One region of the Blautia sp. RTP21359st1_E11_RTP21359_211015 genome, then DNA from elsewhere that is predicted to be linked to it. Evidence: riboswitches for the same ligand, from Rfam matches in the RefSeq annotation. Region 1 holds a riboswitch; each other region holds the start of a gene.
The links. A riboswitch is a leader RNA that binds a small molecule or an ion and turns the genes downstream of it on or off. The one in region 1 is predicted to bind cyclic di-GMP.

Region 1 (3,288 bases):
AAAATGCCCAAAACAAATCGGCGTACTGATATATTACCAAATATGGTAGCAGTATTTAGAATAATTTTGTATTATAAAAGTGTTACAAAATATCGGCGTACCCGCCACACGTTTACAAAATCAAACGGTCTGTACGCCATGTCTTAACCTTATGATTACAGATATTAGCAACCTGTCAAAGGGTGTAAAAACTCAGTAACTATGCGGGTTTGCGTACTGTTAAAGCAGTAAAAAACGACACCGCATGTGGAGACGGTAGTACTGCTTTCCCACAAAAAGCCAGACGGACATATCAACGTAAAAGTTGAGTTTGGCGAGGGTGAGGGAAAAGTTCCACTTGATAATATTGCTAAAAGAGCGGAAAGCTATAAGCCCAAAGAACGAGTGACCTACAAAATGATAAAGGAGTACATAGAAGCTAAATACGGCTTCAAAGTACATACCGCATATATTGCAGAGGTAAAGAGAGATTTAGGCTTGCCGATGTACGATGCTCCTAATGCGGTAGAGAAATTGAAACAGCCGAGGAAGCATCCAACTCCAGAGAAGGTTGAAGCAATAAAGGATGCATTGAAGCATTTTGAAGTGATTTAATAATGATGAGCGTATCATTAAAATAGTGGTACGCTTTTCTTTAAAATATTTGGGAAGCAATATATAAGTGCTGAATATGCTTGAAAGGAGCATTCCTGTAATTCATTAAAAGCGCCAATTGAATAAAAAAGAACCTCAAGGTATGATTGAGTTGCATCTTGGCGGATGTAAACAAAACAATCAAGCACTGGAGGTTCCAAATGAATTATACACAGAATGAAAAGATTGAGCAAGTAACAGATTCAACAATGGTTGTCGGAGTTGATATAGGAAGCCAGATACATTATGCAAGAGCTTTTGATAACAGAGGACGCGAACTTACAAAACGTATTTTTCCTTTTCATAACGATCTGGAAGGGTTCAATTCTTTCAACCTTTGGGCAGAGACACTTAAGACTGAGAATAAAAAGACTGCAGTTCTGATCGGCTGCGAGCCAACAGGTCATTACTGGTTTGCGTTTGCGAAGTATGTAAATGATCATCAGAAAAGATTAGTAATGGTCAATCCATTCTCGGTTAAGAAGATCAAGGAACTTGATGATAACAGTCCAAAGAAAACAGATTCAAAAGATCCAAAAACAATCGCAAAACTAGTTGTGGATGGGAGATATTCAATCCCATACATGCCAGAAGGCATTTATGCCGAAATAAGAGACCTGGTATACAGCCGTGAGCCTATATGGATAATCTGAGGCATAAGTGTCGTGAAGAGCCGTATGCCTGAATTGGGCACGTACGGATCTGTGGGGGATATACCTAGTAATAGGTGTTTCTACCCGACAATTTAGGACTCGTCAGAGGATGGTGATCCTGGTAGACATGAGAGGTTAGTTACGAGAGGTCCTCGCCCACTGCTTATTGCTTTTCGTAACCTCCACAGGGGAGTTACTTGATTCGGTTAAAATATATGTAAATTTTCCACCAAAATATTATTGACGTAAGAAAAACCACATGGTATTTTATTTTTGGAAAAAATGAAAATTATTTTAAAGGCAAACCTGTTGAAAGGCAGGGTCGCAAAGCCAGAAGGGACTAAAGTCAGAAAGCTTGACCATGTCAGCCGGTTGCCACTGTTTCCATATCATCATAATATATGGAAAAGATGTTTGAACAGGAGAGATTCCGATACCTTTTATACTATATAGATGTGTGATTTTAAAGAATATAGTAGGGACACTGGCAGATTTTGGCAGATGTCCTTTTTGTATGCAAAAATGGGTAACAAAACTAGCAGGGACAGGTTTTCTGTATACAGATAAAAGCAGGATGAAGAAGGCATAAGACGGAGAGAGGACTTTTATAAAATGAAAAATTATGAAGACAAAATATATTCATTAGGTGAGACTGTAACGGGGCAGACACAGGCCATGTCACAGGCCGTACAGAAAACACTGGAAAATAATGGTGGGGTAGGTATAATGACAGGATTTTATGACCAAAACCTGTCTATTTTGTCTGTGAGTAATCTGCTGTTGCATAGTACAGGATATACATTCGATACTTTCATGAAACAGACAAAAGGCTCATTGAGAAACTTCTTTTATGACGAGGAAGATATACTGGAGCGAGACCGTTTTTTGCAGCTTCATGGAACAGGGGAAGCACAGATCCTTGCAGCAGACGGTACAGTGAATAATGTACGGCTTTGTAAAGAGGATGCGACAGATGAGGCGGGTAGACAGATCTGGGTTATGTCCGTACAGGTCAACTGGGATCATGTAAATCTGGCACTGCTCAATGAGGCTATCTATTCTGGCTTCTGGTATTTTGACTGTGACGAAAACAGTGAGATTGTGAATGCAAACTGGAGTCATGAATTCCGAAAAATGCTTGGCTATCATGACACCCTGGACTTTCCGAATAAACTGGAATCCTGGTCAGATCTTCTGCATCCACAGGATAAAGAAAGAGTAATGGTGCAGCTTCAGGCGGCAATTAAGGATAAGACGAACCAGATAAAATACCAGGTAGAGTATCGTATGAGAATGAAGGATAATCAATACCAGTGGTTTCGGGCATCGGCAGAAGTAATACGCCGTCTGGATGGTTCTGCCAGCAGGATTGCCGGGATTTTTATTAACATTGATGGGGAGAAAAAAGAAATCATGCAGGCACAAAAATCTGCTGCTTTCCACCGGGCTTTTACGAAAGCAGATTTGTGCGAGTATTATGTGAATCTGGAAGCGAATACTTTTGATACCTTTAAGGTTGAACCGTCCCTGATGACCGTCTTTGAACAGAGTCATACGTGGGATGAATTGATCCGGCATTTTGTGGATTCCTATGTTGTGGAGACAGATAAGAAGGCGGTATCCTCTTTTTACGACCGTGGTTATATTGCAGAAAGGCTGAAGGGGCTGGAAACCGAATTGGCTTTAGAGTGCCGTATCACTCTGAATGGAGAAGAACGATGGGTCCGCAATGTGGTCATACGTGGCGAAATAGAGGATTCAGAATATGCCATGATCTTTCTGCGTGATATCACAGAGGCAAAGGTAGAGAGCACACGGCATCTGCAGATGGCAGCGGATAATGCTTCCATGGAGCAGCTGATCCAGAGCATAGTGCGTCTGGTTGACCGCTTTGTTGTCTGTGATCTGGAAAATGACAGATATGAATTCTACAATCTGAATGGACAGATGATATATAAACCTCTGGGATTTTATCATGATTTTCAGATGCAGGTTCTTGAAA
Region 2 (3,288 bases), on a different contig from region 1:
TTCTTTTTCCAGATGCAGAAATCAAACAATATGATACACAGGAAGAATGCCTGGAGGCTGTAGCAAATGGAAAAGTGGGAGCAACTGTCGTTCCATCCTCAAAGATCAATATTCTTAATGAAAGTCCACTGACCCAAAGTCTGTCATTTGCAGAGATGGCAAAACGGCAGGAATTAGGAATGTTCACGACGAGAGAAAACAGAAGAGCAGCTACCATTATCAATAAAGCAATTGAGCAGTCATCCAATGTTTTAAATGGTGTTGTCCTTGCACAGAATTCTGTTTCAGAAAAGGAAATGACCTTGAAGGATATCCTTGCTGAGCATGCAGGCTTAGTTATCGGAGTTTCGTTTGTGATTATTTTTGTACTGCTTCTTCTGGTTTATTCTCTTTCCGTGAGTAGAAAAAAACAGATGGAAGCCCTGAAAGAAGCACAGAATGCAAATGCGGCGAATATTGCAAAAACGACATTCCTGAACCATATGTCTCATGATCTCAGGACACCAATGAATGCAATTGTTGGATTTACAGATATTGCCATGAAGAGGAAACCGGACAAAGAGGTGGAGAATTGTCTGAAAAAGATCAGGCAGAGTTCAGAATATCTGATGACACTGATCAACGATGTGTTGGATATCAGCCGCATTGAAAGTGGTAAACTGGAATATAAACCGGTACCGACAGATCTCAGGGATATGATAAATACTGTTTTGTCGATCGCAAAGGGATATATGGAAAATCGTGACCTTAATTTGTATGTTTCAAGAGAAAAACTAAAAACTCCTTATGTGATGGTAGATGAACTCAGAATCAGGGAAGTATTGCTCAACATTATCAGTAATGCAGTCAAATTTACAAAAGACGGAGGCACCATTTCATTCGCTGCAGAAAACGCTCCGGGTAATGATGAGAATCATATAATTGTACGCTATCGTATATCAGATACCGGAATTGGTATGAGTGAGGAGTTCCAGACCAGAATATTTGATGAGTTCAGTCAGGAAAATGGTGGGGCAAGAACCAGCTATAAGGGAGCCGGACTGGGAATGGCCATTGCCAAACAGTATGTAGATCTTATGGGTGGAAAAATTGAGGTCAGCAGCAGAAAGGGTATTGGCTCAACATTTACGGTAGAAATTCCCCTGCTTATAGCAGAACAGATACTGTCTGAAAAGGAAGAAAAGTTAAGGAAAGATATGGATTTACATGGTCTGCATGTCCTTTTGGCAGAGGACAATGATTTAAATGCAGAGATAGCAGCAGCTTTGCTGGAAGAACAAGGGATGATCGTAACTAGGACTGCCGATGGAAAATCTGCCTTGGCACAGTTTTGCAATACAGCTCCGGGGACCTTTGATCTGATTTTGATGGATATCATGATGCCGGAAATGAATGGCTATGAAACGACAAAAGCTATCAGAAATCTGTCGGAGCGTCCAGACGGAAAGGAGATCCCTATTATTGCAATGACAGCAAATGCATTTGCAGAGGATGTACAGGCTGCTTTGCATGCCGGAATGGATGACCATGTGGCGAAGCCGGTTGATATGAGGATTTTAATATCTGTCATCACAAAATATATAGAACGGTAATGTCAATGCTGCGTGGATTTCGGAAGTGGGAGAACAGTTCGATATATATATCGGCTGTTCTTTTTTTATTTTTGGACGTTAAAACGGTAATGTTTTTCTTGTATATAGTAGAGCACTATAGTATAATAAAACCAGTTTTTTTGTATACGTGTAAAAGCTATAATAAGGAAATCGGCAAACCAGATGAAAGTCTGGGACGCAAAGCTACAGGGCCTGTAAAATGGCAGCCAGTTGCATAAAATGAGGTGCACTGTCTGGTTGGCAGTGCTTTTTTTGAGGAATGATTTATCAACAGGAGATGATCTTCCCGATATTTGTACACAGACAGTTTATGATCCAAACATCAATGACATGAGTGGATTGATAAGCTGCTGTTGATGTTAGCGGAAGTTATAAAGCAACAAGAAAACTGCTGCAACTGTCATTCCATCTTCAAAGATTAATATTCTTAATGAAAGTTCGCTGACCAAAAGTCTGTCATTTGATTTCCTGTAGGAAAGTAAATGAATATTATTTAAGGTTTGGGATAAATTGTGAAATGCAGACAAACAAGAAAAGTAAAAATATAATAGGTATTATACAGAGTTTCCTTATATTGATATTAGTAGTTCTTATTATTTTTATGATGATTCAGATTAGTAGGCTGCAGGGGACAGCACGCGTAATAAATTATGCAGGTCTGGTACGTGGAGCTACACAGCGTGAAGTAAAATTAGAAATTACAGGAAACCAAAATGAAGAATTAATTAAATATTTGGATGATATTCTTCTTGGATTGAGATATCAGGATGGACATTATGATCTGGTAAAACTCAATGACGAAGAATACCAGGAAAAATTGCAAATCCAGAGTGATTACTGGGATAAATTGAAAACAGAAATTGAAGCAGCAAGAAACAAGGGATACGAAAATACAGACATTGTTAATATGAGTGAAATATATTTTTCGATGGCAGATGAAACTGTCTCTTCCGCAGAAAGCTATTCAGAAAAGATCGCTGTAAAGATTCGTACTATAGAGCTTTTGTCGGCACTTGATATGTTGAGTCTGGTGATATTGGTTATTATGCAGACTCTAAGGGCAATGCAGATGGCAATGCAAAACAGACTGCTGGAACAGAAAGCATTCATAGATGCCCATACTGGGCTGCCAAATAAAAATGCCTGTAATGATCTTCTTAATAAAAAAGATATAATTACAGATCCTACAGCTTGCATAATGTTTGATTTAAATAATTTAAAAACTGTAAATGATACAATGGGACATTCCGCAGGAGATCAGTTAATAATAAATTTCGCAAAGCTTTTGCGCAGTGTTATTCCAGAAAAGGATTTTGTTGGAAGATATGGCGGAGATGAGTTTATAGCAGTCATTTATCATACAAGCGAGGCGAAAATTAAGGAAATATTAAAATCCTTGAACAGAGAAAAAGACAGATTAAATAGTTATGAAAATCAAATACCAATCGACTATGCATGCGGATGGGCATTATCCTCCGATGATATGTCGTGTACAATGCAGATGTTATTGGATGCTGCAGATGCTTATATGTATAAAAATAAACAGATATGCAAGAAATATAATTAGCTTTCAGCTCAGAGTAGATAAAAGATAATAGACGCGATCAGACGAAATATTGTTTTGCGTAGAAACACTGGAAATCCTTGAAAACAAAGGATTCTTGGTATAAGATGA
Region 3 (3,288 bases), on a different contig from region 1:
ACTGCCGGGAAAGCCTGCGGAAGGTTTCGTCACTGGAACCGGAATAGAAGGATATCGTGATGAGACGGCCTTCCATGCCGCCGAACAGACCGGATTCTGTAAGAGCCCTGGAAAAAGTTTCTCCGCTATCCAGGATAGAGGAAGCCTTCCGGAGTCTTTCGAGTATCACCGGCTGTGAGATCAGATCCTTTGTAAGCTCCAGGCTGGTTTCAGGGGAAAGTCCGCTCCGAAGCCCCAGGGAAAGGCCCTGGGCCAGACGACTGTAATCCATGGCAACCGGGATCTCACGGAAAAACGGGAGATGGATGACCATTTTTCGCAGCAGGCTGTGGCCTTTTTCCGTAAGACTGAAAAACAGGATGCAGCCAATGAGGGCTGCGGCGAGGATCAGAAAAACAGAGGAATACCGGCTGATCACGTTACCTGCATTCAGAAGTCCCCGGGAAACCCCGTTCATTTCCATTCCCATCTGGTTAAATACCTGTTGAAATACTGGCAGGACTTTTATCAGAAGGACCAGGATCACAACAGCCATCATGCCAAGCATGAGCAGCGGGTAAGTGACTGCAGACCGTATCTGTCCTGAGATTTCTTCCTCCTGTTCATAGTGGGAACTGAGACTTTCCATGATCTCATCCAGGCAGCCGGTTTCCTCACCGGTCCGGACATAGGCGGTCATGGATGTGGGAAAGATCCCGGATTCGTCAAGAGCCCGGGAAAGAGAACCGTTTTCTTCCACGGAACGGATCAGGGGTGTGAGGATCTGCCGGTCTGCATCGGTCTTGCTTTCGTCACAGAGGATGTGAAGTCCTTCCGCTGTGGATATGCCGGAATGCAGAAGCATTCCCATCTGCCCGCAGAAACTGGATAATTCCCGGGCTGTCAGTTTGTTTTTCATAATAAGGTCTCCTTTAGTTGGTCAGCGCGTGAACTGTACCGTATAATTGCTTTCATCACCGATATATTCCTGGATCGCTTCATCACCATCACTGTTGGCGTCAAAGGTGGGATCCATCAGCTTCCAGGTGTCGCCGTCAAAAGATACTGCCTTTGTCACCCAGCCTCTGCCACGGATATAAACATCGATCCATGCATGCTTTACATCACCGGAATAGCCGATCTGAAGCTTGCAGGGAATGTCCTGGCTGCGGAGCATTGCAGTAGTCAGTGCAGCGTAATCAAAACAGATCCCCGTGCCGGTGCTTAACGTATCATCTACATCAGGAAGATAACCGGCTTCGACAGAATCAGCTTTGTCATAATCGTAGGAAATATGACTGGTAACATATGTATAGAAGGTTTTCAGGATGTCGATATCGGTCATGTCTTCTTTGACAAGAGAGGCTGCCAGTTTGCAGGCTTCACTTTTGGAAGAAAAGTCCACGTACTGGTTTGGATATAGAAACGGAAGAAATTCATTCTGAAGCTTTATTGTGAGCGTTTCCGTGTAAAGGGCGGCATACTGGTTTCCATCAACCTGCTGATAGCAGGTGATGAGATACTCACCGGAGCCTTCGGAAAAAGGAAGTACCGTCTGTTCATCAGGTTCCAGAAAATAGGAATAGACCACACCGGAGGGAGCAGTAAGCTGAATGTTCATGCGGGAATCATCGGAATCGGATTCTGCAGTCAGATATCCCTGATCCTGATTGGAAATATCCAGGATCAGAGGGGAACTGCCCAGTGTTTTTTTGCCGGGGGCCTCCGGGGTGAGGACTCTGGCCGGAGAATATACCGGAGGTTCTTCATCGGAGGAAGGAGAATTTCCACAGCCTGCCAGCAGGATTCCGAAAAGCAGCCATACAAAAAAGAGACGGACTGGTAAAAATTTTGACATTGTTTCCGTTCTCCTGTTATATCATGCTTTCTTTTTGAACAGTATAGCAGATTCCGTGAAAAAAAGACAGGAGCAGGGCTCAAAATGCAGTGGAAAATGTTGACATTTCAGGGAAAAAAACATATACTCTATATATAAAGGCAAACCTGTTGAAAGACAGGGACGCAAAGCCATGGGTCTAAGGTCCGAAGGATGACTATGACAGCCGGTTGCCGCATTAAATTCCGATTTAATGACGTATTCAGATAACATCTATGAACAAGAATCTGTGTGTTAATGCGGCCGTTTATTTCGTTAGAATAAGCGGCTTTTTTGATGCCTAAAATCCGGTTTAGGTTGGAAACTGAAACGTCGGCTTTCAGAAAGGTGTGAATGATATGAAAAGAACAGATATCCGTAAAATTTTTACAGGCAGGAAAAAAGCTTTAGCAGGATGCCTTGCAGCTGTTATTGTACTGGCAGGTGGCTTTAATGTCTGGCAGTCGTCACAGGTTCCGGAATTTCCGGATTTTACAGATCCGGTAGTGGAGACTACCATCACAGAGGACGACACTCCACTTGCTTCAAAACCGAAGGTGACTACCAAAACGACTTCAAATACCAAGACAACCAGAAAAAAAGTTAGGCTGAAAAAAGCGGCGACCAAGACTTATACCAAGAAGCTTCCGACTACCAATAAGAAGAGTACGACCACAAAGAAAACAAACAGAAATACAACCGTAAAAACATTAAAGACAGTTAAGACTGCAACAACACAGAAATACACAAAGAAATCAAAAACAGCCGTTCAGACACGGAAAGTAACTACAACCATTCAGACGACCACAACAGTCATGGCGGCTTCAGCTACTGCCGGCAAAGCGAATGCAGCTTCCACAAAAAAAGTAGAAAGCATCAACATGGACAGCAAATATTCAGTAAGCAATATTGCTTCCATTGCACCGAAGATGGACAGCAGGGTGCTCAAAGCCTACAAGAAGCTTGGATTTACTGTAACGATCGATCCGTCTGTTAACTACGGAGGCTGCTTTAACGCACATTCAAGAAGCATCATCCTTCGTTTTGAGAATGAGACAATCTACCATGAGCTGGGACATTTCCTTGCTTTTGTTGCGGGAAACGTAGACAGAACAAGTGATTTTGCCGCAGTTTATAACAGCGAAAAATCCAAATTTACAGGTATTAACAGAAGCTATGCAACGCAGAACAGTTCAGAATATTTTGCAGAATCAGTGCTTGAGTATGTAACAAGTCCGTCAACACTTAAGAGACAGAGACCAAAAACGTATGCAGCGATTGTGGCGGCTCTGAATAAAATTACTGATGAACGTATCCAGAGGGTCATGGATATATACGGACCGTTCTGGAGCTAAAAAAGAAGCATACAGGAACGTTGGATCTGTCCGGGAAGAGATCTCCCGGGCAGATTTTTTTCTTTTTTGTGAGAAAAG

Region 2: it holds a riboswitch for cyclic di-GMP, as region 1 does, so the genes downstream of both, AB5026_RS11155 (GGDEF domain-containing protein) here and AB5026_RS02610 (response regulator) in region 1, are expected to answer to the same signal.
Region 3: it holds a riboswitch for cyclic di-GMP, as region 1 does, so the genes downstream of both, AB5026_RS12890 (hypothetical protein) here and AB5026_RS02610 (response regulator) in region 1, are expected to answer to the same signal.

Annotation. Positions count from the first base shown of each region.
Region 1 is NZ_JBDGAB010000004.1:108,582-111,869, forward strand. Features, by position in the region: partial or broken gene AB5026_RS02600 (hypothetical protein) at 244-594, shown strand; gene AB5026_RS02605 (transposase) at 795-1,286, shown strand; cyclic di-GMP riboswitch class I at 1,576-1,666, shown strand; gene AB5026_RS02610 (response regulator) at 1,899-3,288, shown strand, end outside.
Region 2 is NZ_JBDGAB010000029.1:10,479-13,766, forward strand. Features, by position in the region: gene AB5026_RS11150 (transporter substrate-binding domain-containing protein) at 1-1,592, shown strand, start outside; cyclic di-GMP riboswitch class I at 1,756-1,831, shown strand; gene AB5026_RS11155 (GGDEF domain-containing protein) at 2,131-3,180, shown strand.
Region 3 is NZ_JBDGAB010000038.1:1,337-4,624, forward strand. Features, by position in the region: gene AB5026_RS12880 (type II secretion system F family protein) at 1-898, opposite strand, end outside; gene AB5026_RS12885 (transglutaminase family protein) at 920-1,837, opposite strand; cyclic di-GMP riboswitch class I at 1,967-2,054, shown strand; gene AB5026_RS12890 (hypothetical protein) at 2,215-3,210, shown strand.